4 regions of the Sedimentibacter sp. genome follow, and region 4 is predicted to be linked to each of the others. Evidence: riboswitches for the same ligand, from Rfam matches in the RefSeq annotation. Region 4 holds a riboswitch; each other region holds the start of a gene.

Region 1 (8,130 bases), 280 kb from region 4:
CCAGAGCAGATTTGAACTCAAGATCCGACAAGTCAAGGTAGAAATTCCTCAGCTGCTCGGAAGTGAGCATTCCCTTGTAAACAACCGTCTTAGCTGAAAGGCTGGCAAAATAGAAAATTCCGCCGTTTTGTTCGCTCATGGGACCAATGGTCTTTTCCGCCCTTTTTCTTATGACGTACAGTTTTCTTTCATAGGTCATGGCGTCGGTTATGCTTTCGCTTTTACGGATAAATACCTGTATTATTCTGGGCATGGATGACTTTGCTTTTTCTCCTATGATGGTTCCGTCCACCGGAACATCCCTCCAGCCCAGTATTTCCTGACCTTCATCTTCAACGATGTCGGCAAAAGTCTTCATTTGTATGCTTCTGAATTTGTCATACTTGTGGGCAAATATCATGCCTACGGCATAATTTCCTTCTTCTGGCAGTTCAAAATCAAGTACCTGGCATTCGCGTTTGAAAAAGTCATGGGGTATCTGTACAGTTATGCCCGCGCCGTCGCCTGATTCATCAGAACCACTGGCTCCCCTGTGGCTCATGTTTTCAAGTACTGTCAAAGCATCATCCACGATATCATAAGATTTTTCGCCATTTATGTTAACGACAAAACCCATTCCGCATGCATCATGTTCAAATGCCGGGTCATAAAGACCTTGTCTCCTTGGTGTTCCATAGTTCTTCATATTAAATCTCCCCATTCATTTTAATCTGTGATATAAATTGTCACTATTATAGTCGATATTTCATAAACATACAAGTATTATTTTTATTTTTTGTAACAATTTTTTTCGTTTTATTAACTTCATCGAATTTTGAAGAGATTTTTTTGTTATTTTTTTGTTTTTTAAAATCTATTGACTACCTTTTATTTCGTTTTTGTAACATTTAAAGGCTTTACTATTTTCAATATACTAAAAATAATGAATTTCTGTTTCTTGCACGCCTGGTTTTCATCAACACAATTAATAAATGCTTATATGCATTATTCATTGATATTGTATAAAAAACCGAAGACAAGGAAACGTTTCGTACGATTCCTTGTCTTCGGTGTATAATATAGTAATGCGCAATTCGTGCACATACTTTAACATTTGCTGCAGCCTCTCCATGTTTACAGTAATACTTTGGAGAAATGCAAATTTCATATTTCCTGCATTTTTATGGCTGCTTCAGCCAGTACCCGTTCTATGGCCGATATGTCCGCCGGCTTTGACAGATGTCTGTCAAAGCCGGATTCCCTTGAAAGTTTCAAATCATCCGGCCCTGCATATCCCGAAAGAGCCACTAGGTACATTTTTTTAAGCTTAAAGTCTTTGCGCATGGTCTTAGCCACTTCGTATCCGTTCATACCCGGAAGCCCTATGTCGCATATGACTGCATCCGGCATGAATTCACGGGCCTTTTTGATACCATCATACCCGCTGTGGGCACAGATTGTTTTGTGTCCCAAAAACCCCACAAGATCGCACAATATTTCAGCCAGGTCTTTATTGTCATCTATAATCAGAACCTTGCATACCTTTCTTGATTTAACCTTTTCTTCCATTTGTTTTCCCCCTTCAATTCCCATGCCATTCTTTTTATCAACACACCCCGTACATACTACTATTTTAGCAACTTGTTCTCTGTGTTTTTGTCGATTTATGAAGACGAGACCAATAATTTGTCATTTTAAATTATATCTGAATGTTTAGCTTTTGTTATAGTATAATGGTAAAAATCAATCTGAATTAATCCTTTGATAATCCTCAGCGTTTATTCGCAAATGCATAGACATGGCTAAAAATATAATCCGACTTCAGAATTAGATACAAAAAGAGGTTTTGACCTGGTCAAAACCTCTTTTCTTCCGTTCCGTAAACACTCATGCTGAATTCCTCCAGCAGTCTTCGGCACTCCATCAGCTTATCCTGGGATTTTTTTCCAAGCGATGCGCCAAAAAAATCCCTGACGGCTATTTTTTCAAGCCACGCTTCAAGCTTTATGAACTCATCCTCATTTTCTTCAAGCTCGGCGAAGGTAAAGTTCTTCTTCTGAGTTTCTTTATTTATTTCATCAAAAAAATCATCGCACTTTTCCAAAAGCTCCCTGTACTCCTCATTGCGGGCGCAGTTGAACGTTTCCTTTATTTCTTCGGTGCTTAGATGCTCCATGAATTCAGCCTTTATGATGTAGGCGGTTCCGTTGTTTTCTTCTATTTCCTTAGAAATTTCTCTGAATACATCAAGGCTTCCTTCATTCTGAGGTAGAACCCACATAGACTGCCCTATACTGACTGAGCCGTACTTTTTTAACTTTCTCCAGACGCTGACTCTTGCCCTTGAAGGTTCCTTAGGCAGAGTAAAATTAAGCATGAGCCATTCCATCAGCTAGTCCTCCGACTTAAATCCCGAAAGGGAAAGGTTCTTTATTCCGAGAAAGGAATCAAGGTCTATAACTACATCACTGTCTGTCGGAAGGGATACCTGTCTTGACAAAAATACATTTATTCCTTCGATTTCAGCCTTTATGTAATTTTCCTCTACCTTGGGCTTTTTTGCCAATACTTCCGGCACCTGAACAAACGCGCACTCGCAGTTGGTCCTGTACTCGGGATACTCTATGACTAAATTGATTTTTCCTTTTTTGTGCAGGTAGCTTGCAGCTGACTTTGTAATTTTAACTGCTTCAGAAACTTCTCTTGCCATTTAACGCTCCTATCGCCTTATGTTTTATTACATCTATTTTATCATAAGTGCAATAAAATATCAAATCCTGCCATCGGTTTGTCATCGGGGACGGTTCTTTCTGTACAGCCGCTATTCCACCAGGCTTGCATAGGTCTTGATGTTGCTTATTCCTGAAGGTGTAAGATCCTCATACACTTCGTCAATTATCAGAGAAGCTGTACCGTTATTGTAATATTTGACCGTACACTTCAGCAGCACCAGATAACAGGAATCTATTATGCTTTCCTGTCCCACGTTTCCGCCGGGCCATCTGAAGCTGCCGCTTTTACCGTTTTTTTCTGTAACAGGTATGTTATTTCCATTAAACATCTCATCATTTGAAAGGCTTAACAGGTATACCTGAGCTCCGTCTTTGCATATATCTTCGACCTCGCCTTTTATGTTTGACATCTTTCCGTTTCCATGAACGGCACCAACCAGCGGATCGAATTCATAAACCGCTGTCCTTGTATTGAGGCGCTCCTTGTTTCCCTTGCCTTCATTGTCCCAGATTACAACTTCGCCGCCTTTTGTGTACCTGTCAAAGTTCATGAAAGGCAGCACACCGCCGTCAAACCCCATTTTTTGTGCTACAGCCCTGGCTGATACTGTGGTATCAGCAAATCCGAGGATTTTTGCAAAGGAGTATGACAGCTTCCTTGTACATACAACTTCAATAGTTTTCTTGACTGTATCAGCCTTCACGTATACAGTACCCATGTTAAAATTTGCCTCTGACAGCATCTTGGAATCTTCAAGCTTGTCATCATTTTCCTTGGCATACCTCACTGCAGTTTCTTCCGCAGCTGACTTTCCTGATGAAATTTTCATGGCACCTGCCAATGCAGCAGCATCTGCATCATTTTGCAGCTTTGACTTTGTTGCAGCAACCAATCCCACATCAACAGCCAATGCAGCCACTCCAATCAAGACAGTCATCAACAAAGCCGCCAGCACAAGAACCTGTCCGCTTTCACCAGTAATGAATCTTTTTAATTTTTTCATTTAAAGCCCCCCAGCTTTAAAATTTGTATTTTGCAAAGAGTTAAATTATAGTCTCCTTTCTTGTTTTTTTATTCTATGGCCACAGAAAACAAAAAGGCTGCAAAATAATAACTTATTTTGCAGCCGAACCGTCATAGCTGTCGCCTTAGACTTCTAAGCTTTGCGCCGCTAATTTTCATTAGCTTTGCCCTATTGTATGTATGGTAAAATTTACTATTTAATTATAGCACAGTTGAAGGAAGATGGAAACTCTTTTTTCTCACCTTTAGCACCTCTTTGCTCTCTTAAAACAATTCTTACCGTCCCTTTTCGCCATATACAAAGCCTTATCGGCATGATCAATAAGCGTTCTGATTTCAAGTGACTCTTCCAATAGTTCATCTGTATAAATCCCTATGGAGACAGTTACAATGTTGTAGTGCTGTCTGTTCTCATGAATGATGTTGAGATTTTCAATTTTTTTGCGTATACTATCGCAAAGCATGTCCCCTTTTTCTATGCTCAGGTTAGGGATAATCGCAACAAACTCCTCTCCTCCATATCTTCCCGGACATCCGCCGGCCAGCTGGACCTCACGTTGAAATGTCGTTCCTACCTGCACAATTACCTCATCACCTTTCAAATGTCCGTAAAAATCATTGTATAACTTGAAATCATCTATATCAATCATGATAACAGTCAGAGAATCCTCTTTACGCCTGAGTTTTTTTACCTGCTGTATAACATAATTTTCATAATAAGCTCTGGTGTACAGCCCGGTTGCATCGTCCTTATACACGATTTTTTTTATCTCTTTTCTGTAATGAAGGTGAAAGCTCAGAAATATTATGAATAAAGTAACTGTCGGAATAACCAGCAGCAAAAACAATACAAAAATCACCTTGTTCTTGTAGTCATAAAATCCGTCTGAATATACATCAACACCCAGCAGGCCCACGTACGTACCTTCCTTAGTATAAATGGGTACCATCCCTGAAATTTGATCGCCCCATTCATCATGGTTGATAAAATAACCGCTTTTCATTTCATCATATAAGACAGCAGTGTCCATGTCTACATGGGTATACCGGTTTTTATCCGAGTAGTACAGAGGATCACTTTCAGCCTCTTTCTGTTCCTTTTCATTTACAATGACATCCAAGAGCCATATCCAGTCCAGGATTGTCCCGGCAGGCATTTCATAGAACTCGCTGTCTGTATTTGTTACACGATATTTGACCTTGTCTGAATCCAACCTTCTTATTACATAGGCATATTTGACATCCTGACTTAACTGAATCGTCTTAAAAAGATAGCTCAACTCCTGGTTGTTTGCATTTTGAAGGAGTTTGTCAAAGGTTATTCCTTCAAGGCTCTCAAGCTGCTCATCAGTTAAAGTCAGTCCGTTTGCTGCAACCTTTGCAAGATTCAAGGTGCTTTCTCCCATGATTTCAAAATAGTGATCTGATATCCACCCGGAAACCATGAATATTGCCAGTGCCCCAGCCATCATGTAAATTACTGCAGCTATAAGTATGTAATAGTGAAAAACCCTTTTCAAGCTAACACTTCTTTCTGTCTTAAAATTTAAAAAAATTTAACAAATGTACATATTAAGTTTTTCAACTTTATTTAACTTTACAACAGCTTAATTTTACCATATAATCGAAAATCATATCGTGTCATATGCTACGTTTTGGAGGCTTGAATTGAAATATATTAAATTGATAAAGCATACTTTCATCGGAAGTCAGCTGAATGATGATGAAATACATACAGCTCTGCACAATTGCAGCTTCAGCATCACACATTTCAACAAAGGAGAAGTACTGCACATTGAAGGAGACGATTGTTTGTATCTGGAAATACTTTTGACCGGCAGTATAGTCAATATGAAAATTGACCAGAACGGAAATGAACTTATGGTTAATAATTTTGAATACAACGATATGATTGGAGGGAACATTTTATTCGGCAGTTTCCCTAAATACCCGTTTAACTTTATTGCTAAAACAAACGGGTCCTTGCTTCAAATCAAAAAACATTATTTATTTAGCCTATTTATAAAAAAACCAGATATTCTAAAACAATTCTTAACGATTGTTTCAGACCGGGCTGCCAATATCGTCAGGAAAGTGAACCATGTTGAACATAAGCAGCTGAGAGACCTGATAATGGAGTACCTGAATTCCCAAAGCAATCTTCAGAATTCAGCTACAATTGCCTTACAGATTTCAAAAAGAGAACTGGCTGACCGATTCGGTGTGCAGCGCACATCTGTGTCAAGGGAGTTCTCAAGAATGAAAAAAGATGGATTGATCATGATACACAGCGATAACAAAACTATTGAAATATTAAAACAGTTGTCATAGGGGACGATTCTACTTGTCAAGAAGAACCGTCCCCTATGGTTTTCTATGGTTCTATATATATGGTTTTATGTCCAGTACGGGAGTGCCGTCCAGCATGTCTACTCCAGTGAATTCCAGCTTATTGCCGTCAACCTTCGTAAACCTTACAACGGACATGCCTATTTTGTTGGGTCTGTGGGGCGATCTTGTTGAGTACACACCTTTGTTGCTGCGCTTTTTCGATATGAGCGACTCTCTGTCTGATCTGTGAAAATAAAAAAGAACTACAGCTTGGGTGCCTTCCCTTATATCCTTGATTCCTTCCATGTATTCATCCAGCATTTCAATGGTGCCGAATACATTGTTGTCGTAACAGGCTGCCTTGGCATGTCAGCATCGTCCTTGTAGGGTGTTCTTATATAACCTATGGGTTTCATAGTTATTTCCATTGGTGCCTCCTGATTAAACAGTATTATAATTCATTCTTTATATATTGACGTCAATATACTTTAAAATCGTCGTGTTTCTGCCTTCTTCCTTGGCTTTGTACAGTTCCCTGTCAGCTGTATCCATAATTGCTGAAACACTGCCCATGAAAGATGCCTTGCCTGCAATTCCGCCTATGCTGATAGTTACTGCTTTTCTTTGTCCTTTTGATATGTAGTAAAGCCCAAGCTTTTCAACTTCATGCCTTATTGAATTTCCAAGTTTCAAAGACTGTTCATAAGTTAAGGACTTTGCAAAATATACAAATTCCTCGCCCCCGTACCTTCCGAAGGTGTCTCTTCCTTCCTTCTGTATGTTCCTTATGCAGCCCGCCACTTCCTTAAGGCAGCTGTCACCTTTTGAATGTCCCCAGAAATCATTGTAACTTTTGAAATGATCTATGTCGATCATAAAAACGACCATGGTATCATCGTTTTGTCTTGCTTCCTCCAGGATATTGTTCAGGCAGAAATTTATGCACCTTCTGTTGGGAATACCGGTAAGATAATCCTCATAAGCCCTTTTCTCCAGCGTTTCATTTGCCTTTCTGATTTTTTCCAATTCCCTGTTTCTCAGCGATATTTCTTCTTCCAGCCTGTTTTTGAGTTTCTCGAATCTTTCATTTTCTTTGATATGTTTCAGTTCTACATTAAGTATCTCAAGTTTGTTTCCTAAGTTTGATGCTGTTATCTCTTCATTTATATTAAAGAATTTTTTGTAGTATTCCAGCGAAGATTTATAATCTCCCTTATTCTCATACTTTTCAGACATGCACCTGTAGACCATGCACATTTTTTTCTTGGCGTTTATCTGTTCGGCATAGGACATGGCCTTTTCACAGTATCGGAAGGCTTCTTTGTCTTCCTTGTCGGAAAGCATCTCTGATATGTTCATGAGCACATCAATGGTATAGTACTTGTTGTTTACTGACTCCAGTTTGTTTAAAGCACTGAAGTAGTATTCTTCTGCCCTGGCGAAGTCTTTAACTGTAAAATATATTTTCCCCAGCCTGCTTTCGGTATCCCCCAAAATCACCAGATCCTTTTCTTCAATCAGTATGTCATGGCTTCGGGAATAATAATCAAGGGACTCCTCATACTTTTTTTCTTTGAAGTATATTTCACCAATATTTCCAAGTATGGATGCCTTGTTCATGCTGAAATTATTTTTTTCACAGATTCTAAGCGCTTCGAAAAAGTATTCGAGGGCCTTGTCATTTCGTGAGGATTCCCTGTATATTTCTCCTATATTGTTCAACACGCAGCTAAGCATGAAATCATTACCCTGCTGTTCAGATAAATCTGAAACCTCTAAGAAATATTTAAGCGCCTCCTCGTACATTGTGCTGTAAAAGTATGCTATGCCCGCAAGGTTCAAAGACTTTATCTTTCCGTTTACATCATTTGTTTCCTCGAAAATTTCCAGTGCTCTCAGAGAAAAGTCAAGCATCTGATTTATTTCTGATTTTGCTCTGCAGGCAAATGCCATGCCCACAAGCGAATACCCTTCCTCTGTCCTAAGGCTGTTTTCTTTGGATTTTTTGTATGCTTCGCTGCTTAATTCGTAGGACTTGTACGGTCTTACCGCAGCCAGGCTCTT
Region 2 (8,130 bases), on a different contig from region 4:
CGACAGCCTTAAGGATTTGGCCGAAAAACAGGGAGTGAAATTTTATTTTGAAACGACCGTAATGGACGGAACACCTGTATTCAATCTTGTTGATGAAACATTAAAGCTGTGCAGAGTTACGGAAGTTAAAGGAATATTGAATTCAACAACAAATTTTGTGCTGGAGGAACTAGCTAAAGGGAAGAGCTATGATGATGTCATAAGCGAAGGAAAGAAACGAGGATTTGTGGAAGCCGACCCGTCCATGGACATCGAAGGGTGGGATGCGGCTGCAAAAACAGCTGCTTTACTGAATGTTCTGATGGGAGCCGGTATAACACCGTGCGATGTTGAAAGAAAAGGAATAGAGGACATAGCACTGGAACAAATAAAGGAAGCGGATGCAAGAGGCAACGTCATAAAACTTGTATGTGCAGGAACAATTGAAAATGGAAAGGTTAAAGCATCAGTAAGTCCTAAGGAGCTTCCTAAGGGAACTCTGTTTGCAGGTATTTCTGGTACAACTTCAGTGGTAAGCATAACAACCGATCTGATGGGTACAATTTCTGTCGTGGAACATGATCCTGAAATCCAGCAGACTGGATATGGAGTTTTCAGTGACCTCTTAAGGGTTATAACAAATACTCAGCATTAAGAGCAGTGCTGTAAATTCAAAAAGGGATAGACGTTTGCTGTATCCCTTTTTGAATTAAGTATCATATAGGTTCTTCCCACCAGCCAAAGGCAATGCTTCCTGAAGCTAATCTTGCGGGTGTCTGCGGGTTTGAAAGCATTATCATGAACGATCCGCCAGGGGGGAATATGAACTTGCCCTGCTCGTCGTCAAGCATGGTTACTCCGGGCTGTCCTCTCCTGATAAAGGCAAGCACACCGCCCAGGGGTAATCCACGGACGCTGCTGCCGTACTGCAGTTTGACCTGCGGAGCTGGAAGAGGAACAATTGCCGTATTGGCAGGCGTTACATTTGATGATTCCTGAGCTAAGCCGGGTGGTGTACTGTTAAACCACATCTGAGCTGTATACGAAGTTTGTGAAATGTCGCTGACAGTCCAAACGGTTACGTGAAGGTTCACACTGGAATTTTCCGGATTGTAAAGGCGAGCCCATGTGTTGGTTCCTTCGCCAAAGGGCAGATAATCTGCGTATCCCAGGAAATACTTACCTTCCAGAGACTTTGCAAGGTTAATGGGAACATCCACCGCATACTGCATTTCCTTATGGCTAATTACTGTGTTGCCTGTATTTTCAGGAATGTTGTTCAATAACCGGCTGTTCCTGCTGTAGAACATGTTGGAATTATAAATATCGTTTGATTTTTGATTCTTTCCATTGAGGTAGTTATTCATATTCACTCCATCCTTTAAAAGGTATGGTACAGTATATGTATTGGAAAACACAATGGTGAATTGGTCAATAATTTGAGGATTGCCTAAGTTTTATATGATTTCTTTAAGCTTGTTAAGCTGTTCCACAACCAATGAGGAATTTTCCTCTAAAATACCAAGAAGACGCTCAGCTTCAACAAAGTTGCTGCTGTTGTATGCCTTGATGGCTTCCTTTGCAGCTTCATGAATTTTGGAATGAGGTCCTTCAATTTTTGTCAGGATCTGAGACACCCCTTTTTGTTCTTTGTCCAAAGTCTGAAGCCATTTTCCCAGTCTGCATACGTGATGGTTTCCTACCGTTTCAATTTCAATATTTATATTTCCAAGTATCATGTTGTATACTTTCCATTTCCACATAAGGTGGTCAGTTTTGGATAGCTCAATCATAACTGCATTGTCCACTTTCTTTCTGGAGTTTAAAGCTTTTATCCTTATGTTGTCCAGCGATTGTGATATGTCAAAGAAAGCTTTACCTGTCCTTGCTGCTTCTTTTTTCAGATTCATTGACTTATTGTTTATGGCCATAATGCTGTTGGTCATTTCCTGTGTGGCCGCAGATTGTTCTTCAACATTGGCGGAAATGTTAGTAAAGCTGTCACCAACAGAACAGATTCCGCTGTTGATTGATTTTATGCCGCTAACAGCATCATCCATCTGTTTTTTTGACGTGTTGAAGGAATGTATAACCTTGTCGACTTCTGCAGATGTGTCAGATATCTTGATGTTTAAATTATCAACTATTTCCTGTATATGACCGACTTGCTGTCTTGTGTTTTCGGCAAGCTTCTTAATTTCATCCGCCACAACAGCAAATCCTCTTCCGTGCTGGCCTACTCGGGCAGCTTCGATGGATGCGTTCAAGGCCAGAAGATTTGTCTGGCTTGCCACATCATTTATCACATTTACAATCTTGTTGATTTTTTCTGCTTCGGAGGTTACTTCATCCATCACTGACTTTACTCTGTAGGTTTGATTAATGCTTTCTTCAAGAGATGTGAATGTGCAGTTTATAATCTCCAGGTTTGTTTCGGTGCTGGTTATGGTGCTATTCATGGTTGTGGTGGATTTCTGAACATATTCAGAAATGTCTGCTGTGGCAGCATTCAGTTCCTCGCTGCTTGATGCCAGACTTTCAACCATTTCCATTTGCTGGTTTGCATCTACTATCATTTCCTTAACGTAATCAAGACTTGTCATATATTGCAGCAATTCATTAACGCCAGAAAGCGTCATTATGTCGCAAGACTCATCTTCTTTTATTTTTTCTGCTGCAGCTTCAATATCTGCTGGGTTTTTACTTCCTTTATTTCTCCTAATAAACATAATTCCTCCATATATTTGCTATCTGCTTGCCAGTTTTTCAACAATTAAGTTATCGTACTTTATTGTAAGAAATTAAGCATTTGGTAAAAATTTGCATAAAAACCGTTATTTATTCCAGTTGAAAGCAGTTGTCAGATTCAAAACTGAAAAAAGAGCTGCACCTTTCTTCGTGCAGCTCCTAAAAGTAAATAATCTTAATCCTTTTTCTGCCATGAGCCATCAGCTGTGCAGATGTAATCTCCGTCTTGGTTTTTGATTACAGAACCCACAGCATGACTCTGATTGTTGAATACACAAAATGTATTGTCGGCAGCAGTGCCTACAGGCCTCTTTGAAACTGACTTGACTTCGTTGGGTTGTGTTATCACATTGACAAAAATGTTGTTTCTTTCATTATGATTTATCATGGTATCAATCCTTTCACAATTTAGCGACAGTAAGACACGCTTCGTTTAAAAATTAAATATAATTAATTATATTCCTTAATATTATTGCTGCATTTCATGACTATATTACCTGCAAAAAAATGATTTTATGAATAAAGCAAGCACAAATTTTATAATATGCCATAATTGGATAACTGGATTAATATCGGAAAAGTTCATTTTAAGTCTCAAAAAACTGCCATTTGACAACTTTATTTATTAATGTTATAATCAACCTACGTTAATGGTGGGTGATTAAAATGGCTGAAAATACAAAAAATATTGCAAGCAATAGAAAAGCATATCATGAATATTTCATCGAAGAAAAGTATGAAGCAGGGATTGTTCTTGTGGGAACTGAGGTTAAGTCCATAAGACAGGGCAAGGTTAACCTGAAGGACAGTTTTGTGAATATTAAAGATGGTGAAGCTTACGTGTACAACATGCATATAAGCCCTTACGAAAAGGGAAACATATACAACGTTGACCCGCTAAGGCCCAGAAAACTTCTGCTGAACAAACGTGAAATAAGAAAGATGCTTGGGCTTGCAACACTGAAAGGATATTCACTCATACCGTTAAGCTTATATCTCAAAAATGGTCGTGTAAAAATGGAACTGGCTGTAGCCAAAGGCAAGAAAAATTATGACAAGCGTCAGGATATTGCCAAGAAGGATGCAGAAAGAAGAATCCAAAGACAGGACGATTGACATTTACGGGGGCGTAAATGGTTTCGACGGGGATATAGAAGGAAGATAAGCGAGTCGTTGTCGCCAAACAACGCAAAAAGTGGCAACTAAAATTAAACGCAAAAGAAAACAATAACTTAGCATTCGCAGCGTAAGCTGCTAGCTTGTTCCACTTAGCCGGCCTGTAGGCTATACTGGGGCATCATCTAAATCAGGGAACTGCTTGAGGGGGCTTCGACCTTAAGTTGAGCAATCGAAGATAGCCGATACTATAGCCTGACGATAGGCGATAGTAGAGGCGAAACAAAAATTATCGTCTGCACTCGGAGAAAGTCTTGTGGAAATATTTTCGGACGTGGGTTCGACTCCCACCGCCTCCATCAAGTATTGACTAACCCCATATGTACGAGCGATAGCGAAGTACAGATGGATGGTAGGGTCAACCGCAACGAGCACCAAATTTATGTGAGCGAAAGCGAACAGATAAATTTGTATGCGAGACTGCGCAAATGCGGCTGGAGCCGCAATGAACGGTGAACAATGAATAATGAACAACTAAATATGACAGCTAAGTTAGCCGCATATTTGTACTGTTCAATGTTCATTGTTCATTTTTAATTATTACATAAATCTAATCTAAGTTTAGAGTACAAAGAAAGACACCATATAAGGTATTTAATCATACTGTTAATATTTTGGAAATTTCCAAAACAGTCATATATAAGTTGTAAAACAATACAATTAGTAATATGGGCAGCAATGACCAAATGAAAGTATTTGGACGCTTTTTCATTTGTGGAGCTAATAGCGTAACCGACCGGTTTATTTAGGTCGGTTTTTTATTATATATATTCTTTTTGAAAGGAGGCTAGGACGAAAAATTGTTTGCATTAAAGCGACTTCACAGCTTAAATAATAAGTTGCTTGTCAAAAATTATTTTATAAGGTAGGGAGAAAAAATGAAACAAACAAAAATTTCTTGGTTAAAAATTTTTGAAGTTACACTTTTATTATTGCTTTTTGCATCTCCGGTCATTGCTGCAGCAACCGAAGGTTCGTCTGCCGTCAATCGTACACCCTTTCAATTTCCTTTAACAAATATGTATAAGGAAATAACAACAGAATCAGAATTTTACACATACATACTTAATTCTGTATCCGGCAGTGTCAGCGTTGATGGTAATATATCTGAAGTTTCCGGCAAAGAATCCTTTATGGCGGAATATGTGGTTCCTGCCAGCGGACATCCTGCCGGTACAATTTATGCATGGTTGATGAATGACCAGGAAAACCTGTATGTAACTTTTGATGTAACTCCTGACAATACCATGGATGGCAACGAAGATTATGTTAAAGTATATATAAAAACAAATGATGTTGTTAAGGTTTTTAAAGTTTCACTTTTAAATTCAGTATGGGGTATGCCGGGCTTCATCACTACCGAACGAGCCAATTATGACCATAAGGTTTATGAACTGAAGATTCCATTCAGTGAGATGGGTCTGGCTGATGATCAGAACAAAATTCAAATAGCTTTTTCTGCTTACGGCACAATGGCAGCACCCATACCTGTAAGTTTTAAAACACCTGATGAGTACTACTCAGGCGGTATACCACTGGGCATTGCTACCGGTCATTTTAACAATGACGATTATCTTGATATAGTCGCTGTCAATGCCAATGAGAGCAATTTATCTGTTTTGCCCAATAACGGTGATGGGACTTTTGCAGCTCGTGTTGTTTCAGCTGCCGGTTACTCCCCACATTCTGTTATAGCTTGTAATTTGAACGGGGATAATTTGGATGATCTTGTCATCAGTGGCAGCGGAGGAACTTACGCATTTGTATCCATCGGAAACTTTAATTTTTCTCCATTGATTCCATGTGGTTCAGGGTATTCTTCTGCTGTAGGAGATTTTGACAATGACGGGGATAACGATGTAGCAACGACAGATTGGAACCAGGACAAAATTTTTATCTATTCGAACAACGGGGAAGGAATCTTCACTGAAGCACAGTCAATATCCACATCGAATTATCCTCAGGCAATCTTTGCAGAAGATATCAATAATGATGGAAAACAGGATTTGATAGTTGTTTTTGGAGACCGCTTTGACGTCAGTACCATGGAGATCCGTTTTGGTGACGGTTCCGGCCATTTTCCAGATCTACCATCCAGGATAATAATGGACATCGGTGAAATTATCGGAGGGGGCATGCGTTATTCAGCCGGTGGTGCTACTGCAGCCGATTTCAATGATGACGGGAATATAGATATAGCGTTCCTGTATTTTGATGATATGCTGAATTTTTCTGAATACGAAGAATATGCATCCGTACTGCTTGGTGACGGCACAGGAAATTTTGCAACAAGCGGCAGTTGGAGTAATTTCCTTCTAAATCTCGGACCAATTGACTCTGTTGCAGGCGACTTCAATAATGATGGCTATATGGATTTGACAGCAGCCAACAGGTACAGCAAAAACATTTCTATTCTTGCTAATAGCTGGAATCACACACTGTTCCCTAAACAGGATTTTAGTCTCAACAATCAGCCATGTAATCTTGCCACAGGAGATTTTAATGATGACGGGATGTTGGATATAGCTATGACAAATTGTGATAATGGAAATGTATTAGTTCTCATCAACAGTACCGGCAATAGCAGCACACCATATAGCTATACTGTAACCTTCAATAAAAACGGCGGTGATACGGATGCAATTCCGGCTGCGATTGAAGTGGAAGAACCTGCGTCTTCAGTGGGCAGTCTGCCTGAGCAGCCTACGAGAACAGATTATACTTTCGCTGATTGGTGGACCGGCAATGGTATTGCAGATGACGGAATAGGAGTGGATGGCGAAGATGGCTGGGGAACAGCATTTTTAGCTAATACAACAGTTGACGACGACATAACTGTATATGCCAAATGGGTAATAAAACCAGCAGATTCAACTATTGATCCCACTTATGCAAGTTTTGACAAATACAGTGGTTCATCTAATTATAAGGATATTGCGGTAACCATAACTGCACAAAGCACTACAATGAGTGCTATCAAAAACGGTGATATAGTGCTTGTGGATGGAACAGATTATTCAGTAAGCAAAAGCACAGTAACCATAAACAAATCCTATCTGGAGCAGCAGGCTACCGGAAGCATAACCTTAACCTTCGACTTTAGCGAAGGAGCAGACCAAGACCTTATTATAACAGTATATGACAGCACCCCTTCATCAAGCGGGGGAGGAAGTCATTACACTCCATTAACTGTTACCTGGTCTAATCTGCCTGAAGGTACTCCCGGGAAGGCATTCTCACATAAGTTCTTAGCGTCGGGAGGAACCCGGCCGTATAAGTTTAAGGTAACTGGCGGCTCACTTCCAAAGGGTTTAAGCCTGGCGGAGGACGGCACCTTCAACGGTACGCCGATACTGCCCGGTACTTACAAATTTACGATTACAGTTACAGACAACAAAGGAAAAAACGCCAGCCGGGAATTTAAACATATAATCAAATTGGGGCCAAACCAGACACTGATTACTCTTACTGTAAACAGCACTCAGGCTACTATTGATGGTCAGCCATACACGCTGGATGCCGCGCCTTATATTGAAGCAAGTACTAACCGTACCCAAATCGGTATCCGCTTTGTAAGCGAGGCGCTGGGCGCAAATGTTCAGTGGCTGCACGATTCCGGACAGGTAAAAATAACAGACAGAGATAGGGAGCTGGTACTCAATATAGGCAAAAAAGAAGCTATTGTGAACGGAAAGAGCGTTAACCTTGACAGTGAATCTGTAATACTGCCGCCCGGCAGAACCTTTGTTCCTTTACGCTTTATCAGTGAGACATTGGGAGCAATAGTAGACTATGATGAGGTTAGCATGATAATCACTATTATACGGTAGTTGGTTTCTGACGGTTATTTGAAGCAGCAGTATAAATAGAATAGAAAATGAAACTGAACGATGGCCGGAAATTTATACTGTCAGAAAAATCTGCAAATACTCGTAATATATAAGTTGCTATGAAAAATATAAAGTGATAAAAAATAAGCAGCGCCTGGATATCATATAGAGATACCAGGCGCTACTTATTTTCTTGGATACCCATTCAAAACCTCTCGGTAATGATTCAACATTCATTTAATTAATTACTACCCTACCAGCATCTTTACTCTTGTGTGGTTTAGCCGCTTTATATAATCTAACTGTTAACGGGTTAGACCACGATTCAACCAATACAACTGGTAATTGTGCTGACTCTGTTAGAACTATAGAAAATGATGTTGTATGATATGTATAC
Region 3 (8,130 bases), on a different contig from region 4:
GAAGATGAGGGGCCTTGATCAAAGAAAGACAAGGCATCTTGAAGAAATCGGAATGAAAAATAAGACCCTGAAGGAAATAATCGAATTGTCCAAGGATGAAAGCAAAGAGCCGCTAACAAAGTCATATGATGAATTGTACAGGCTCATAAACGAAGTGAAAAAAATAAGCAGTCTGTGCAAGACTGTAATCGAAGTAAGGCTTCGAAGAATAGATAAGGCCATGAGCTTGCTGGGACAGAACGAAAACACATATTTAAAGGAAGAAGCAAAAGACAGCGGTACTACTAAAAGCCTGTTGCTTTCTAAAAAAATTTAGAGGAGAAACTATGCTTAGATCAACATTTTTAGGATTCAAAACAGCAACAAGCGCACTGACGGTAAGCCAGAATCAAATGGACGTCGTAGGGCAGAATATTTCCAACGTGAATACTCAGGGCTACACCAGACAGCGGCTTGACATAAATTCTGTTTCATTCAGCACCAGCAACCTTAAATACGGCATAAATGGAGTAATCATCGGACAAGGTGTTGCAGCTTCCGGAGTAAGTCAGTACAGGGATTCCTTTCTGGACCTGAGGTACAGAACAGAGGCAGCAAAGGTCGGAAGCCAGGAAGTACAGCTGGAAGCATTCAGCGACCTGGAGGAAGTGCTTGATGAGATAACCACCGACGGACTTGATGCTCAGTTTTCTGATCTTTTGGAGCAGCTGCATTCGCTGACATCTTCACCTTCTGATCCGGTATTGGAGGGAGTTGTAAGAACTTCGGCAGAATTGCTCACGCAGATGTTCAACAACTATTCAGAGCAGATAAGCACCATAAGGGAACAGCAGCTTACATATCTTCATGACGGAGCTGTAGAACAGGTTAACCAGCTTTTGAAGAACATTTCTGAACTGAATGATCAGATCAAGGCTGACAACATCAGCGGGAATCCGGCCCTGGAGCTAAATGACAAGAGAAACACGCTCATAGATGAGCTGTCAGGCTATTTAAACATAGAAGTTTCAATTGAGCCGTTGGATATAGGCGGCGGAAAATCTATCGATGAGACCGTGATCAAGCTTAAATTGTCCGACGGCAGCAAGGTAAACATTGTTGACAGGGACAAGTATGCAGAGTTTTCATCATCAGTGGAGGACGGCAGCAGCGACGTAAATGTGTTGCTGACAAAAAACATTGATGAGAGCAACACTAACACAAATTTGACCGACTTGATAGACAAGGGGCAAATTGGCGGATATATTAAATTTTTAAACGGCAAGGGCGAATTTGCAGATTCCACTGATGTGGATTCACAAACTAAAGGAGTGCAGTACTACCAGAAAATGCTTGACACACTGGCAAACAAGTTTGCAACGGTCATGAATGAAGTAAACGGTTCTGACAAGCCACTTTTTGACAAAAGAAACGGTGATGCTATAACTGCGTCCAACATCAAGATAGCCGATTCGTGGGCCAAGTCATCAGGATCATACATCAAGAACACTGCTATTAACACAGAAGGGGACAGCACCGGAGCTACAGACAACATACTCACGATGATATCGAAGTTCCAGTCCGACATGGAGTTTAAAACGTCAGACAGCGCGGATACATCTCTGTTTGTGGGCACTTTCCAGGAATTTCTTTCTTTCACCACCACGAGGCTCAACCTTCAGGTGGCAGATATTCAGACATCATATGACACGTATTCGGAGACGCAGTATCAGATAGAATATGCAAGAAGCAGCATGTCCTCGGTGGACTTGAACGAAGAAGGAGTAAACCTCCTTACATACAGCAAATCATACAATGCGGCTGCAAGGCTGATGACAACCCTGGATGAGATGCTTGATACATTGATTAACGAAATGGCAAGATAGGCGGTGAAAATATGAGAATTACAACAAGCATGATGACCGGCAAATATATAAGAAATTTAAACAAGCAGGCCAACGACATGAACTATTTGAATGAACAGGTTTCAACAGGAAGAAAGTTCTTCAAGGGTTCGGAAGATCCGGTCAGTGCCATTAAGGCATACAAGCTCCGTAGAGAATACAGGTCCACAGAGATGTATGATACAAATATCAGCGATGTTGACTCGTTCCTTACGTCAGCAGAAACAAATCTGACAGAAATAAGCGACAACCTGGGAAGGGTGTATACTTCATACCTGCAGGGAATAAACGGTACAATGGGATCTGATGACAGAGAAATAATTGCAAAGGAAATTGAAAATCTGCAGCAGTCCGTACTGGCTTCATTAAACGGAAAGTTCAGTGACAGGTATGTTTTTGGCGGTACAAGCAAAGATGAAATTCCATTTACGGTGGACAGCTCTGGTAATCTCCTTTACAAGGGTGTAAACGTGAATACATGTAAAGACTCTGCCGGCAATGACGTGGATATGGAAAAGCTCATGAATGAAGTAATAAACATCGACATCGGCCTTGGAATGACATTTGACAGCACAGGGAACCTCAATAAAGACACTGTGTTCAATATATCAATGGCAGGCATAAGTTTTATGGGCTACGGCAATGCAACAGATGCTGATGGAAATACAGAGCTTGATGCAGACGGAAATCCTGTGCCTAACAATCTCTACACTCTGCTTGAGAAAATGAAAGAACAATTAAGAAGCTCAGACTATTCACTGGAAAAAATAACCCCCTTCATCAATGAGTTTGATCGTCAGAAAAAACAGGTTCTTGTAGGAATAACCGATATCGGAGCTAAAACAAATTACCTGGATTTTATTAAACTTAGAAATGAAGACATTCAGTACAACCTGAATGAAAAACTGGTTGACGTCGAGCAGGTGGACAGCGCCGAAGCAATTGTAGATTTTTCAATGCAGGAATATGCCTACAATGCAGCGCTATCAATGGGAAACAAGATTCTTCAAAACAGTTTTATTGATTTTATGAAATAATCAAGGAGAGATTTTATGATTGAGCCTCTTATAGAGATTAAAACCATTCCCATGTCCATGGAATTGAAAATTAATAAATCCAAATTTGAAATAATAAGCACCGATGCGACCTTTGAGATGACCAGAGACAAAGGCGGAGTTCAGATGCAGATGAAGCCCACAAGGCTGAAAATCGACACAGTCGAAGCTAGATATTCAGCAGGCATCAAAAGCGCCATGAGGTCAGTTGAGGATAGCGCTCAGAAGGGAATTCAAGCTGCTTATGAAGCCACTGCCAGATATGCCGAAGAAGGAAATCTTAAGCTTGACATAAATTTCATGGACAATCCCAATCCGGAAATTGCCATGAGAAGATTTCTCAGCAGTGTTGATTTCAACATCGGCTTTATTCCAAGCATCGGACCTGATATTTCATGGGAGGAAGGAGAGCTTTCCATAAATTTTGAGATTGATAAGCTTGATTTTGACTGGAATATTGAACGACCGGAAATTAAGTTCATACCCGGCAGCATAGAGTTCATTATAAATGAGTATCCTAGAGTTGAAATAAATTATGTCGGTACACCAATTTTTGTTCCGCCAAGTTCGAATCCTGATTATAAGGCAATAGATACAAGGGTATGAGGTAGATTATGAAAATTAACACGAGAGATTTTGGAGACATTGATGTAAATGAAGAAGATGTAATCAGATTCGACAGCGGGATGTACGGATTTGAAGAATATAAAAAGTATGTAATTTTGAAAGATGGTCAGGAAGATGACATCATGTACCTTCAGTCTGTTGAAAACGCCGATCTGTCGTTTGTAATGATCGATCCCTACGCCATATTTTTAAAGTATGATCCTGTTGTCAATGAGGACGACTTAAATGATCTAGAGGCAAAAAGCGAATCTGATCTTAAATTTCTTGTAATTGCTATAATAAAGGAAAGTTTCAAGGATTCTATTGTTAATTTGAAAAGTCCTGTTGCTATAAATCCGCAGACAAAAAAGGCAAGACAGGTCATACTGCAAAATACATATCCTCTGAGATACAAAATAATCGGAGAGGGGGATTCTGAGTGTTAGTCATTAAAAGAAAAGAATCGGAATCCATACTTATTGGGGATGACATTGAGATAATAATTTCAGAAATCTCCCAGGACAAGGTTAAAATAGCAATCAATGCTCCTAAGGATGTCAAGATTACCAGAAAGGAACTTGCTGAGACTTGTGAATTTAATAAAAGTGCATCGGAAAAGATAAGCAGAATCAGCCTTAGCAGCTTAAGAGACAGCCTACGTAACGCAGACAAGAGATAGGAAGCTGTTTTAAAAGAATTTTCCCGATTGCATTTTATGAAATTTAATATTAGGATGTGCACAGGGCTGCATGTCTTTTTGTTTGGAAATAATTGCAGCTTAAGGCGATATGACAAAAGGCAAGCTATAAGCTCTCAGAAAAAAATAATCAGGCAAAAAGATGACAAAATAATAAAAAATTATAAGAGTACCCTGAATTTTGTGATGCTAAGTTCGAATTTTAGTAATAAGGCAGCAAAAAGAACTGGACGAAATATTGATAATTTAATATAAGCAAATCGGAAAAACAGGTAAAATCAATGCTCAAGGCTTGAGACCAGTTTACTAGATGCAGACAGAAGGTAGAAAATGATTTTTTTTCAAAAATTTTCTGCCTAATTGTGTATATTTATAATCGAATTAATGAATTAAATAATGAGACATGCAAAAATATGCTTTTTTGTATGTCTTTTTTGTTTTGAGCTTATTAATAATTAGACAATGTATGAGGTTGAATAGAAAAAGTAACATGTATTTATATTAATTACTTCTATAATAAAATTACATAAAAAGGTATAATATTGCGAAAAAAGCCAAGTCGAAAAAGCTTGCATTTTGTAAAATTTTCGATTATAATAACTTTTGTTAGCACAAAAGAATATTGTAAATAGTAAACCTGTCGAAAGACAGCGACACAAAGCTATAGGGCCTAAGGATTATCTATGGTTGCCAGCTGCCAATAGTAATATTATACATAATCATAACTATAATTATGACTTATTTAGTTTTATTATTGTCACTTGCAAACATATATTTTATATATGTTTTTTATTATGCCAACTTTTAGGGTAAGGGGAAAATCAGATGGAAATCAGTAATAATATCATTTTAAACTTAATGAATAAAAGTCTGGACGGACTATGGCTGCGACAGCAGGCCACCATGGAAAACATAGCTAATTATTCCACGCCTGGGTATAAGAGCAAATCTGTTGACTTTGAAAGCTTCCTTAAGTCAAATCTGGATAGTTTAAATCAAACAGCTTCAGAAGCAAACAGCAAGATTAAATCAAGCAGTATTATTATCGAAGAAAACGGTGATCAGTCCATGCGCCTTGACGGCAACAACGTTGACCTGGAAAAGGAAAATCTTCAGCTTGCAAAGACGCAGCTACAGTACATGTATACAGTCACTGAAATGAATTCTTATTTTTCAAAGCTTAAGTCAGTTATATCGGAAGGTAAAAAATAATCGGAGGTTGCTATGTCTTTTTTGGAATCATTAAATATCAGCGGATCAGGGCTTACCGCCCAAAGATTCAGAATGGATGTCATATCTGAGAATATTGCAAACATTGATACTACACGTACTGAAAACGGAGAGCCGTACAGAAGGAAGATGGTTGTTCTTTCCGAGGCTAACAGTTTCAAAGACATGATGGTAAAAAATTTAAGCGAATATAAGCCCGGCGGTGTAGAAGTTACTGACATAGTCGAAGATCAAAGCGAATACAAGCTTGTTTATGACCCTGAGCATCCCGACGCAGGACCGGACGGATACGTAAGGATGCCAAATGTGGATTCTCTCAAGGAAACAGCAGACATCATGGAAGCCTACAGGGCTTATCAGGCCAACATAACAGCTCTGAACACAACAAAACAGATGGCTGTTAAGGCTCTTGAAATCGGGAGGTAGAAATGTTTATAGAACCAATTCAGCCTGTTAAAGGCATCAATCAAATAAACGAATTAATAAAGACTGACGGCAAAGGCGAAAGTGGCAACGGCCTTTTCAAATCCATTTTCAACAATGCTCTTGAAGATTACATAAGTGCTGAAAAGCAAGTAGATGAAGACATATACAAGCTTTCTACGGGAGAAAGCGATGATGTGCATAACCTGATGATTAATGTCCAAAAGGCTGAATTGTCTCTGGACCTGGTGCTGCAGCTGAGAAATAAATTTATTGATGCTTACAAAGAAATAATGAATATGGGAGTGTAAACGGAACTCTCATACAGTAGGAGTTTTTAATGGCGGATCAAATCAAAAATATTGGCAAAAGTATAAAGGATTTTTGGATTAAATTGAGCGGCAAAAACAAAAAGCTCATAGTTATCGGTTCATCGGCTGTGGTCATTGCAGCTCTTGTAATAGCAATCATACTAAACAACAAGGATTATGTGGTTCTGTTCAACGACATAGACGATGAAGAAACTGCTGAAGTCATGCAGATACTTCAGGAAAGCAACGTTGACTACAAGTATGAAAAAAGTGGTAATATCCTTATACCTGAAGAGCAGGAAAGCACACTCAGGATGCAGCTTGCCCAGTCCGGTCATCCGCGTACGGGAGCAAACTACGACATATTTACTGAAAACATAGATTTCATGACAACCGACTATGAAAAAAGAAAATATGAACTTTTTCAGCTTCAGGAAAGGCTGCAGGCTTCAATTAAAACCATTGACGGAGTAAAGGAAGCCATTGTGACAATAAATATGCCTGAAAAGTCGAATTTCGCCTGGGAGACGGACAAGTCTGAATCTTCAGCTTCCGTAAAGGTGAATCTCGAAAACGGCAAGAAGCTGTCAACATCGCAAACAGACGGAATCATGCAGCTGGTGGTTAAAAGCGTCGAAGGACTGAAGGAAGAAAATGTGGCAATTGTCGACACGGACGGAAACAGTCTCATGACCAGCAGAGAAATGCAGCAGACAAACTCAATAAAGCTTAAGCTGGAAATAGAAAAGGAATTTGAAAAAGAAACAGAGAGAAACGTAACTGAATTTCTGGCTAAGATTTACGGTGAGGAAAACGTAAAGGTATCTGCAAAATGCACTATCAATTTTGATAAGAAAATCAGCGAAATGCTTCAATACCTGCCTGATGAGGAAACAAAGCAAGGGGTTGTGGGGAATTCCCAGAATGAAAGAGAAATAACCGGACCGGGTGAAACCGTAGGCGGAGTCGCAGGCACAGAATCCAATGCAGAGGTACCCACATACCCAGGAGTAGTTGTTCAGGGTGATAACATATACTTTAAGGACTCCAGTTCCATCAATTATCTGGTAAGCCAGCTTAAGGAACAGATTGAACACAATCCGGGTGAAATAGAGCAGCTTACAGTGGCAGCAGTAATAAACAGGGCTAGCATAAGAGACGAGGAGCTGGCTGAAGTGAAGGAACTCATAGCCTTTTCCGTGGGAATATCCACAGAAGACATAGCTCTTCACAACATGCTGTTCTTCGATCCGGATGCACCGGCTATTCCTGTAGTTTCAACAGATCCTGAGGTTGTCAGCGGCTTGACATTACAGCAGATGTTGATATTCGGCGGAATAGCATTGGCGGTTCTGGCAGTAATGATATTTATCATAAGCCTGATACTGAGAAAGCGCAAAAAGAAAAAGGAAGAATTAAACAAAAACTCCGCGAAAGCAGAGGCTTCAGCAACAGATTACTCATGGCATGATATTCAGGAAGGAATCAAGATTCAGGAAACCCAGGAACAGGCCATCAAGAAGCAGCTTAAGGAATTCACATCCAGCAATCCTGAAATTGCAGCACAGCTCATAAGAACCTGGCTGAAGGGAGACGAGGAATAATGGCAGAAACTAAATTATCCGGAAAACAAAAAGCATCGGCAATCATTATTTCTCTCGGAGCTGACGATGCATCAAAAATTTACAAATATCTGAAAGAAGATGAAATTGAACAGCTAACATACGAAATATCAAGGCTTCAGCATTTGAGTCCGCAAACAATGGAAGAAACCCTAAAGGATTTTTACGATCTGTGCCTGACACAAAAGGTAATAACAGAAGGCGGATTCGAATATGCAAGAAACGTTCTGGAGAAGGCATTCGGAGCACAGACTGCTTCCAGCCTCCTTGAGAGGGTCACAAAAACCTTAAGGACAAAATCAT
Region 4 (8,130 bases):
ACCGTCAGTATTATTTAATGATACTTCATTAAGAAAAGAAATCATAACCAAAAGCCAGATACAGATTACAGCTTCAAGCATAAGAATTCTTTTTCTTATTGTGCCCATGACAATTCTTCCTCCACCTTTATTCATATGAAACAAAGTATCATTTCTCACATAAAAAGTCATCACCATTAATTAATGATTTGCATTAAAAAACATCACCCATAAAGGGTGATGTTCAAAATACTGCAAACTAGACAGATTATCTGTCAGCATATTCATCTGCCAGCAGTTTAATAAGTTCTGCCTTGCTGTTTATGTTAAGCTTAGAATATATGTTCTTTATGTGGGTCTTTACAGTATTCTCACTTAAAAACAATTCTTCCGCAACCATTTTATAAGTTCTTCCTTTAAGCAGAAGCTCTACAATTTCGCTTTCCCTGTCTGTGAGATTTCCAATTACAGTGACATTTCTTTTCGCTGACAGACGCTGTTCCTGTGTCATATCCGAAATAATAGTAAGAAATGCATGATTTTTCAACAGCATCAAAAGCTGTTTGTGCAGCACCGGAAGGATTATAAGTATTATAAATATAATGACCAGAGCTGCTATTGATGTATTGCTTTTTACAGAACTTGTTTTAATCAGCAAATTTCCCAGAACCCCACCCAGCAAGACTCCTAGAACATTGGCTGAAAGACCTGCTCCCATGATTTTAGAAGGATTATCATGAAACTCAAGCATTTCGCCAAGTATGCTCCACCAAAACAGATCATACACTCCAAAAGCACCAAGAATCAAAGTGTCAACTGTCAGATAATTTATCAGTGTATTACCAAATGTCATAAATGCGATAAAAGCAAATCCTATCATTGCAATTCCAACAATAAGAATGTATGATCTGTTGATTGAGCCCGGTACATTCTTCATTATGTAAATGGCAGCTATATAAGGAATTGCCCAATACCAGCTTGTCAGCCATTCAAAATTGCTGAAAGCTGGGTTTATGACTCTGTACATCAAGCCTGAATTTACAGTTATTACCACTATGAATATACACAAAAGGCCAAGGGGTTTTTCCAGACTTGAATTTTCCTGACTTTTATAACCATCAGAAACACAAGCTGACTTGCTTTCTTCAACTTTAAGATTAGATATAAAAAACACTCCTATCCCAAGAATTGCTACAGAAATGAATATACCCGCATAAACCGATATTTTTATGGATGTCACATTGATGGCAATCATCAATAAATTGCTGTAAATCAATGAATCTGCGGCGGTTATCATTCGCATGTTTCTGGGAGTGTATTTTTTGAAATAATAACTCCAAGCTGAAACACAGCATCCCATAAGAAAAGAACTCACTGCAAGAAATACAGCCCAAAACGCTGACGGCGGAAATAACAGGACAAATGAACCTGCCATACAGAACAAAACAGTGACCACCATTGTCGTTTTAACGCCTTTCAATGAGCTTACAAACATTCCCGAACTTAGGAGCCCCAAAAAGTGAAATATTACGGAAGCAAACATCATGTTATGCGGATTAAAGTCATATTCAGCTGCCAAAGCATATAGAGACTGACCTTCAAAAGGGAATGCCAACAGCCAAGAAAAAAGCAATGCAAAAACAACAACAGACAAATTTCTGTCATCAATCGATGAAAATAAATACTTACTGATTTTACTAACCACCTGTTTGCCCCTTGCTTAAAATTCATGAAATAACAATACAAAGTATATAATCAATATTGCTACAATTATATTATATCTTTTTGCTGTTAACAATATATTTTAATTTATTGTAACGTTTTTTCCTGTTCATTATTTTAAATATCAAATAGCCCTTAAGATACGTCAACCTTAAATATTGTTAGCAATTTAACTTGTCTCATGGATATTTTTTTAAAATTACCTGATTTAAAATTTTTCATGTTTGCCTTTATATCAAGGAAAATCAGATATATATTTCCTATGTTTTTTATTTTATTTTATATTGTTGTGCAAATTATTTTGCTATTGAAATTTTGTCCAGTTTAGTATAATATTAATTTAACAAATATAGAAAGGATAAACTCATGACTGATTATAATGAAAGCCAAAAGGCCTACGACGCTGAACAGATTGGCTTTAACATCAGTGACGTTGCAAAAATAGTAGGTGTGGTTCCTGCAACCATACGGAACTGGGAAAAAGCCGGCCTCATAGTGTCAAAAAGGAAAGGCAACAATTACAGATTTTATGACTTCCATGACATAGAGCTTCTGAAAAAAATACGTGAGTATTCCAACACTAAAAACATGAGCATTGCAATGATCAAGCAGCTTATGTCCAAGGAACTGGCATCCCGTTCTTCTCAGCAGAAAAAATACTGCAAGGAGCTTTATCACAGCAAACTCAAAAATTACAGGGAAAATGAAGGGTACACGCTTGAAGAAGTCAGCCAGGCAGTTGGTATATCACCTTCATACTTAAGCCGCATCGAAAACGGAAGGACCGGTGTATCATTTGATATTCTGGATAAGCTTGCAACCTTTTACGGGGAAAGCACCATACGCTTTTTTGACATTACAAGCGAAGTTGAAAGGGAGCTTGTCAGAAAGGGAACCGGCATCAATATCCTTACAGGTCTTGAAGGCATCAGCATACAGTCCCTTATTGACAGCAATGAGACTACCTTTGACTCCATGCGCTTTACAATAAGTCCGGGTTGCGGTGACTTCAAATCTCACAGCCACCACAGCGGAGAAGAATTCATTTACGTCTTGTCAGGCAGACTTTTGGTCGTATTGGATGATTTGAACGAATTTGTTCTTAAGGAAGGAGATTCCATCCACTTTAAGTCCACCAGGTCCCATAAGTGGAGAAATCCGGGAAGCAGGGCTGCAGAAGTGCTTTGGGTTCATTCTTACATTTAATGGTGTTAATAAAAAAAGGTTCCGGCAAAAAGTGCCAGAACCCTTAAAGAGGAGGAGATTTATTCAATAGTTATTGTTTCCAGTTCCTGATCCCATTCTACTGTAAGTCCCAGCTGTTCAGCTATGAAACGCAGAGGAACCATTGTTCTGTTGTTCATTATTTCTGCCGGAACATCGATTGCGGCCTCTGATTCATTAACTGACACGGTTCCCTCGGCCAGGCTGAATACTATGACCTTGCCGTCCTTTGTTATTGTCACAGTCTGTTCTTCACTGTTGTAATCAACGTCTGCTCCCATGGCCTCGGAAATAGCCCTTACCGGTATCAGCGTCCTGCCTTCCTTTATTACCGGAGGAGTGTCAAACTTTGCATTTCCTTTTAGGAACAGAACATTTTCCACAGGAATAACTTCAATGCTTCCCAGGCTTGCTAAGCTTTCGGATACCTGTGCAAGCTCTTCAAGCTCTTCTGCAGTATACTTGTTTCTTACAATCTCCTGCATTTCTGCTATTTTAGACTTAAGCTGCAACTTGTATTCATTTTGCTCAATTTTAAGGTTCTGAAGCTGAAGCTTAAGTTCTGCTATTTTTGCTTCATCGCCTGCTGCTTCGGCTGCTTCAAGCTGTGCTTCAACTTCTTCAAGCTTGGCTCCAACTTCGTCCTTCAAAGATTCGATTTCATTTTTGTCGGCTTCTACAGCTGCCTTGGCTTCTTTCCAAGATCTGTCCTTTACATTTCCTTTTCCTGTTCCCTCTTCCGTGTCTTCACCATCTGTCTCTGCAGTATCTTCGTCAATGATGTCATCGGAATCTTCTGCTTCAACCTGGATGTCATCTGCAGCTGCTTCGTTTGTTTGTGTGTCACCATTTAGATCTTCCCCAAAAGCTACAGTTGGAAAAACTAGTGTTAACAGAAGTGCTAAAATTAATGATACTTTTTTTACGTCTTTCATTTTTAGATCTCCTTTTCTAATGTCCCAAAGGGTAATTTTTGGACGAAAAAAGCTCTGAATGGGTCGCCAAACAGAGCTAATACTCACGTATTTGCAAATTTGGTAACCCGGCTACCTTGGTCATGACCTTAAGGCCCGTGGCTTTGCGTCCCCGATTTTCACCGGGTTTGCCTTTATCAGTTCGCTAATTTATTCCATAAGTGGATTATATTCCATTAATAAAATTTTGTCAACCAAATTATTACGTTTTCATGGATTCCACAATTTAATTGCATTGAAACCAGATGTTTGATACAATTTCAGTATTAAAAGTTAAATCACGTATGGAGAATAATATGAAAATAGTAGTTTTGGATGGATATACACTGAACCCCGGAGATTTATCCTGGGATAGAATAATGGAACTAGGCGTCGTAACCGTTTATGACCGCACACCTGAAGAACTGACTGCAGAAAGGATCGGAGACGCTGAAATAGTTCTTACCAACAAATCTCCGGTTACAAGAGAGACCATGGAAAAATGCAGCAATCTGAAATTCATAAGCGTTCTTGCAACAGGTTACAACATCGTTGACACAGCTGCTGCAAAAGAAAGAGGCATTGTCGTTTCGAACATACCCACTTATGGGACTTCATCAGTGGGACAGTTCACCATAGCCTTGCTGCTTGAAATATGCCACCACATTGGTGAACATTCTATATCCGTAAAAAACGGAGACTGGACCAACAGCAAAGATTGGTGTTACTGGAACTATCCTCTCATGGAACTTGACGGAAAAACCATGGGAATAATAGGTTACGGAAAAATCGGACAAAAGACAGGTCAGATTGCACAGGCAATGGGTATGAAAATTCTTGCCAACGCATCACACCCAAATCCGGAACTCGAAAATGAAAACGTTAAGTATACAGACCTTGACACACTAATGGAAAATTCAGACGTCATAGTGCTTCACTGCCCGCTGACTACGAAGACACAGGGAATAATAAACAAGGACAACATTAATAAAATGAAAGACGGCGTAATAATAATCAACGATTCAAGGGGGCCACTGATTGTGGAGGAAGATTTAAGAGACGCTCTTAACAGCGGAAAGGTTGCAGCTGCTGCCTGTGACGTTGTTTCCACGGAGCCGATAAGAAGTGACAATCCCCTGCTTCAGGCAAGGAACATGATTATAACGCCACACATAGCTTGGGCACCGATTGAAGCAAGAAAAAGACTCATGGAATACACCTATGGAAACATTGAAAAATTCGTGGAAGGAAATCCTATAAACGTAGTTAATTAGAGAAAGCTCCTCGTGGAGGAGCTTTTTTGTTACTTGTATCCGTTTTTCTTGTCTATGGCTTCGTCTCTTATTTCTTCCCTCATACCCTTCACTGCCTGTTCTCTTCTCTGATTTTTGGCGATCAGGTCCTGTCTGTCCTTTGAGTTCTCGACATTTTTTATGAGATCTTTTGTTTCCCTGTAGTTGGCGATTGTATTATCAATGTTGTTTTGTATTCTGTCAACATTGTCTCTTCTGTCATCCGGTTTTGGATCGTTTTTCATGATTGTCTCCTTTCGTTTCCCTTTTTTATTATTTCTTGAGAGACGCTTATTATTCTAAGGAAAAATTTGCAATTGAATTTTTTTTTAAATTTAAAAGCTGCTTGGGAATTTCCAAAGCAGCTTTTAAATTTACATATAAGAAGATTTATTATTTTATGAAGCTCACCTGTTTGCTTATCTTCTGGTAGCCAAAATTAAGTTGGGTGTCAACTTATATCGAAAGAATAAAGGCCGCCGGAGCAGCCTTTTGAGTTGACATCTTATTACAGCGTGTCATATTCCATTGGAATGAAATTACCGCTGTCTCTTAATACTTTCAGCCTTGTAACCAGCACGTCCTTGTCCCTGTTCAGGGTACCTGCCTGGTTGACGTGGTTTGATACGTGGTTTGCCCTGAATATACAGTCTTCAAGCTCCATATTTTCCAGCATCAATATGTTTTCTTCAAGAACCTCCATGGGTGACAACATTTGAAAACTTCCTTTTCTTATATCCTCTGCCAGCTCGGATTCCTCTTCAACCACCAGCCGCAGCAGCGAGAAATAGTGGGGATTGATGGCTGAAATAACCTTCGCTGATTCCAGTGCATGCTCATGCATCATTTCCTTGCCGCCAAGTCCGGAAATTATCATGCAGGAAAGCTTGAAGCCTGCCCGAATAGCCTTTTGTCCTGCTTCAATCATCTGAGATTGGTTAACGCCTTTATCCATAAGTGATAGAACCCTGTCTGAGCCGCTTTCCACTCCCATGTACAAAAGCTCTATGCCTGCTTCTCTTACTGATTTAAGTTCCTCTTCGGACTTTCTCAATATATCCAGCGGTCCGGAATATGAACTGATCCTTTTTGCATTCGGGAATTCCTTCTTTATGTAATCAAGCATCTCAAGAATTTTTTCCGTCTTTAGGCAAAGCACGTTTCCGTCAGCGAGAAATATTCTTTCCGCATGACTGTAGTGTGGTTTAAGCCACTCTATATGCTCCTTGAGCTCCCTGTCTGACTTCATCCTGAACTGCTTACACTTGTACATGTAGCAAAACCTGCATCTGTTGTGTGAGCATCCTTCAGTTACCTGTATAATAAGGCTTCTTGCCTCGCTTGGAGGCCTGTACAACGGCATTGAATACATTATAGTCTCCTTCCAAAGTAAGTAATTATATTTATTATATACCAGAACCAGAGTTTTTCAATTAAATTTTCTGTAAATTCAGCAAGGAGCCAATAAAGAGGAAAACTTTCCTCCAATAAAAAATTGTTCCCGCAAAGGAACAATGATTATGACCGATCTATTCTTAATTATAGAATTTGATGTTTGTCAATTTTTGCCTTTGAAAGGAACAATTTTTTAACTTTTTAGCTATGACATGCTTTGGTTGCCGGGCGTAAATGTAGCACAGTCTGTTTCTCTGGCTGTCTTTGCATCGCGGCTCTGAACTTCTATTTTCTGTGCATTGCAGTGGTCTCCCTGTGCATAATAGTAACATGTGTTAACAACACATTTGATACCTGGATTGTGTTGATCCATTTTTTGAACTTTGCCTTCCATGTTGGTCTCCTTAAAATATATTGAAAAGCATCAACACTTTTCTAAACTATTATGCCCCCGCTGCAGTTTTTTATAAGCATTGTCTTTTTATAAATTAAGGTAATTTTACTTTGAAATTTCAAAAGTTTCAAATTCCATGAACAAAAGGTCTGCCTGCAGCCAGGAATTTCTAAGGGCAGGTTCTCTTCCCACTGCAATCTTCACGGCTTCAGCAACAGCAAGACTTGAGACAACCCACGGTGTGAAGGCAGGATTACCCCAGGACTTTTCAACACCCCTGTCGTTTTCCTTACCGTCCTTGAATAACCTGAGCACGCTGTAATCCCCGGGAAAGCTTACTCCCATCATTCCAAACCAGCCTGCTATGCCTGCGTACACCAGCGGCTTGTTGAGTCTGTGGCACGATGCTTCCAGGTCAATGCGCCTTTGGATGGAGTCAAGAGCGTCACATACAAGGTCGGCTCCCTGAAAAATGGTGTCTGCATTGTCTTCGTCAAACCAATCGTCCACCAAAACCAGTTCAACCTCTGAATTTACCTTCTGGAGCCTTGTCTTTGCTGCTTGCACCTTCTTGGTACCGATATTGTCTTCTGTTGAAAAAAGCTGCCTGTTAAGGTTACTTTCAACAAATGTATCGCCATCCACCAGTATGAGCTTTCCTACTCCCAGCCTGGCAAATTCCTCGGCCATGGTTCCTCCCAAACCTCCGCATCCTACAATGGCAACCGTTGTCTTTGAAAGCTTCTTCTGATCTTCTTCTGATATTGTCTTGTAGTTTCTTTCATACCTGGGAGGGAGCCTTGCGCTCATCAACCTCCTCCTACCGGCGGAAACAATGACAGTGTGTCTCCGTTGTTCAGCTTCTGGTCAAAAGCGGCGTCCCGGCCGTTCACCAGGCAAATTTTGACTTCTTTTTCAGGGATGTTGTACCTGGAAATCACATCCTTGACCTGGGTATTTTCATGTACGTCTGCCTTTTCTTCCTTAAAACGTCCGTCTCTGAGAGTGGCAAACAATTTAACGTTAACTTCCATACTGCCTCCTTTAAAACATAAGAACCCTGTCGAGCTCTTCGCCTGTTATATCCCATACTGCGTTATGCGGCGGTATGGGCTCCGACACAAATTCAGGCAATCTGTCATCATTGCTGGTAAACCCTGCACGCCTGTTG

Evidence for each region. Region 4 has a riboswitch for cyclic di-GMP ahead of AAGU76_RS07120 (copper amine oxidase N-terminal domain-containing protein). Riboswitches for the same ligand answer to the same signal wherever they lie in the genome.
Region 1: it holds a riboswitch for cyclic di-GMP, as region 4 does, so the genes downstream of both, AAGU76_RS08275 (pilus assembly protein TadG-related protein) here and AAGU76_RS07120 (copper amine oxidase N-terminal domain-containing protein) in region 4, are expected to answer to the same signal.
Region 2: it holds a riboswitch for cyclic di-GMP, as region 4 does, so the genes downstream of both, AAGU76_RS01160 (FG-GAP-like repeat-containing protein) here and AAGU76_RS07120 (copper amine oxidase N-terminal domain-containing protein) in region 4, are expected to answer to the same signal.
Region 3: it holds a riboswitch for cyclic di-GMP, as region 4 does, so the genes downstream of both, flgB (flagellar basal body rod protein FlgB) here and AAGU76_RS07120 (copper amine oxidase N-terminal domain-containing protein) in region 4, are expected to answer to the same signal.

What each region holds. Positions count from the first base shown of each region.
Region 1 covers NZ_JBCFAS010000002.1:379,742-387,871, forward strand. Annotated here, with positions in the region: gene gltB (glutamate synthase large subunit) at 1-685, opposite strand, end outside; gene AAGU76_RS08260 (response regulator) at 1,144-1,548, opposite strand; gene AAGU76_RS08265 (Chromate resistance protein ChrB) at 1,835-2,368, opposite strand; gene AAGU76_RS08270 (CC/Se motif family (seleno)protein) at 2,372-2,689, opposite strand; gene AAGU76_RS08275 (pilus assembly protein TadG-related protein) at 2,801-3,715, opposite strand; cyclic di-GMP riboswitch class I at 3,831-3,914, opposite strand; gene AAGU76_RS08280 (GGDEF domain-containing protein) at 3,981-5,255, opposite strand; gene AAGU76_RS08285 (Crp/Fnr family transcriptional regulator) at 5,404-6,066, shown strand; gene AAGU76_RS08290 (TrmO family methyltransferase) at 6,118-6,372, opposite strand; gene AAGU76_RS08295 (hypothetical protein) at 6,351-6,494, opposite strand; gene AAGU76_RS08300 (tetratricopeptide repeat-containing diguanylate cyclase) at 6,532-8,130, opposite strand, start outside.
Region 2 covers NZ_JBCFAS010000001.1:242,480-250,609, forward strand. Annotated here, with positions in the region: gene AAGU76_RS01130 (hypothetical protein) at 1-634, shown strand, start outside; gene AAGU76_RS01135 (DUF6143 family protein) at 696-1,346, opposite strand; gene AAGU76_RS01140 (methyl-accepting chemotaxis protein) at 1,437-2,708, opposite strand; gene AAGU76_RS01145 (hypothetical protein) at 2,903-3,115, opposite strand; gene smpB (SsrA-binding protein SmpB) at 3,394-3,843, shown strand; RNA gene ssrA (transfer-messenger RNA) at 3,851-4,205, shown strand; cyclic di-GMP riboswitch class II at 4,566-4,650, shown strand; gene AAGU76_RS01160 (FG-GAP-like repeat-containing protein) at 4,782-7,733, shown strand.
Region 3 covers NZ_JBCFAS010000003.1:482,829-490,958, forward strand. Annotated here, with positions in the region: gene AAGU76_RS14075 (flagellar protein FlgN) at 1-316, shown strand, start outside; gene flgK (flagellar hook-associated protein FlgK) at 327-1,865, shown strand; gene flgL (flagellar hook-associated protein FlgL) at 1,877-2,920, shown strand; gene AAGU76_RS14090 (DUF6470 family protein) at 2,936-3,544, shown strand; gene AAGU76_RS14095 (flagellar assembly protein FliW) at 3,553-3,990, shown strand; gene AAGU76_RS14100 (carbon storage regulator) at 3,984-4,223, shown strand; cyclic di-GMP riboswitch class I at 4,862-4,943, shown strand; gene flgB (flagellar basal body rod protein FlgB) at 5,067-5,453, shown strand; gene flgC (flagellar basal body rod protein FlgC) at 5,466-5,897, shown strand; gene fliE (flagellar hook-basal body complex protein FliE) at 5,900-6,205, shown strand; gene fliF (flagellar basal-body MS-ring/collar protein FliF) at 6,235-7,809, shown strand; gene fliG (flagellar motor switch protein FliG) at 7,809-8,130, shown strand, end outside.
Region 4 covers NZ_JBCFAS010000002.1:101,943-110,072, forward strand. Annotated here, with positions in the region: gene AAGU76_RS07105 (hypothetical protein) at 1-108, opposite strand, end outside; gene AAGU76_RS07110 (helix-turn-helix transcriptional regulator) at 248-1,684, opposite strand; gene AAGU76_RS07115 (cupin domain-containing protein) at 2,068-2,907, shown strand; gene AAGU76_RS07120 (copper amine oxidase N-terminal domain-containing protein) at 2,967-3,860, opposite strand; cyclic di-GMP riboswitch class I at 3,959-4,042, opposite strand; gene AAGU76_RS07125 (D-2-hydroxyacid dehydrogenase) at 4,196-5,152, shown strand; gene tlp (small acid-soluble spore protein Tlp) at 5,182-5,415, opposite strand; gene AAGU76_RS07135 (radical SAM protein) at 5,679-6,542, opposite strand; gene AAGU76_RS07140 (DUF1540 domain-containing protein) at 6,771-6,959, opposite strand; gene AAGU76_RS07145 (HesA/MoeB/ThiF family protein) at 7,065-7,769, opposite strand; gene AAGU76_RS07150 (MoaD/ThiS family protein) at 7,769-7,993, opposite strand; gene AAGU76_RS07155 (aldehyde ferredoxin oxidoreductase C-terminal domain-containing protein) at 8,004-8,130, opposite strand, start outside.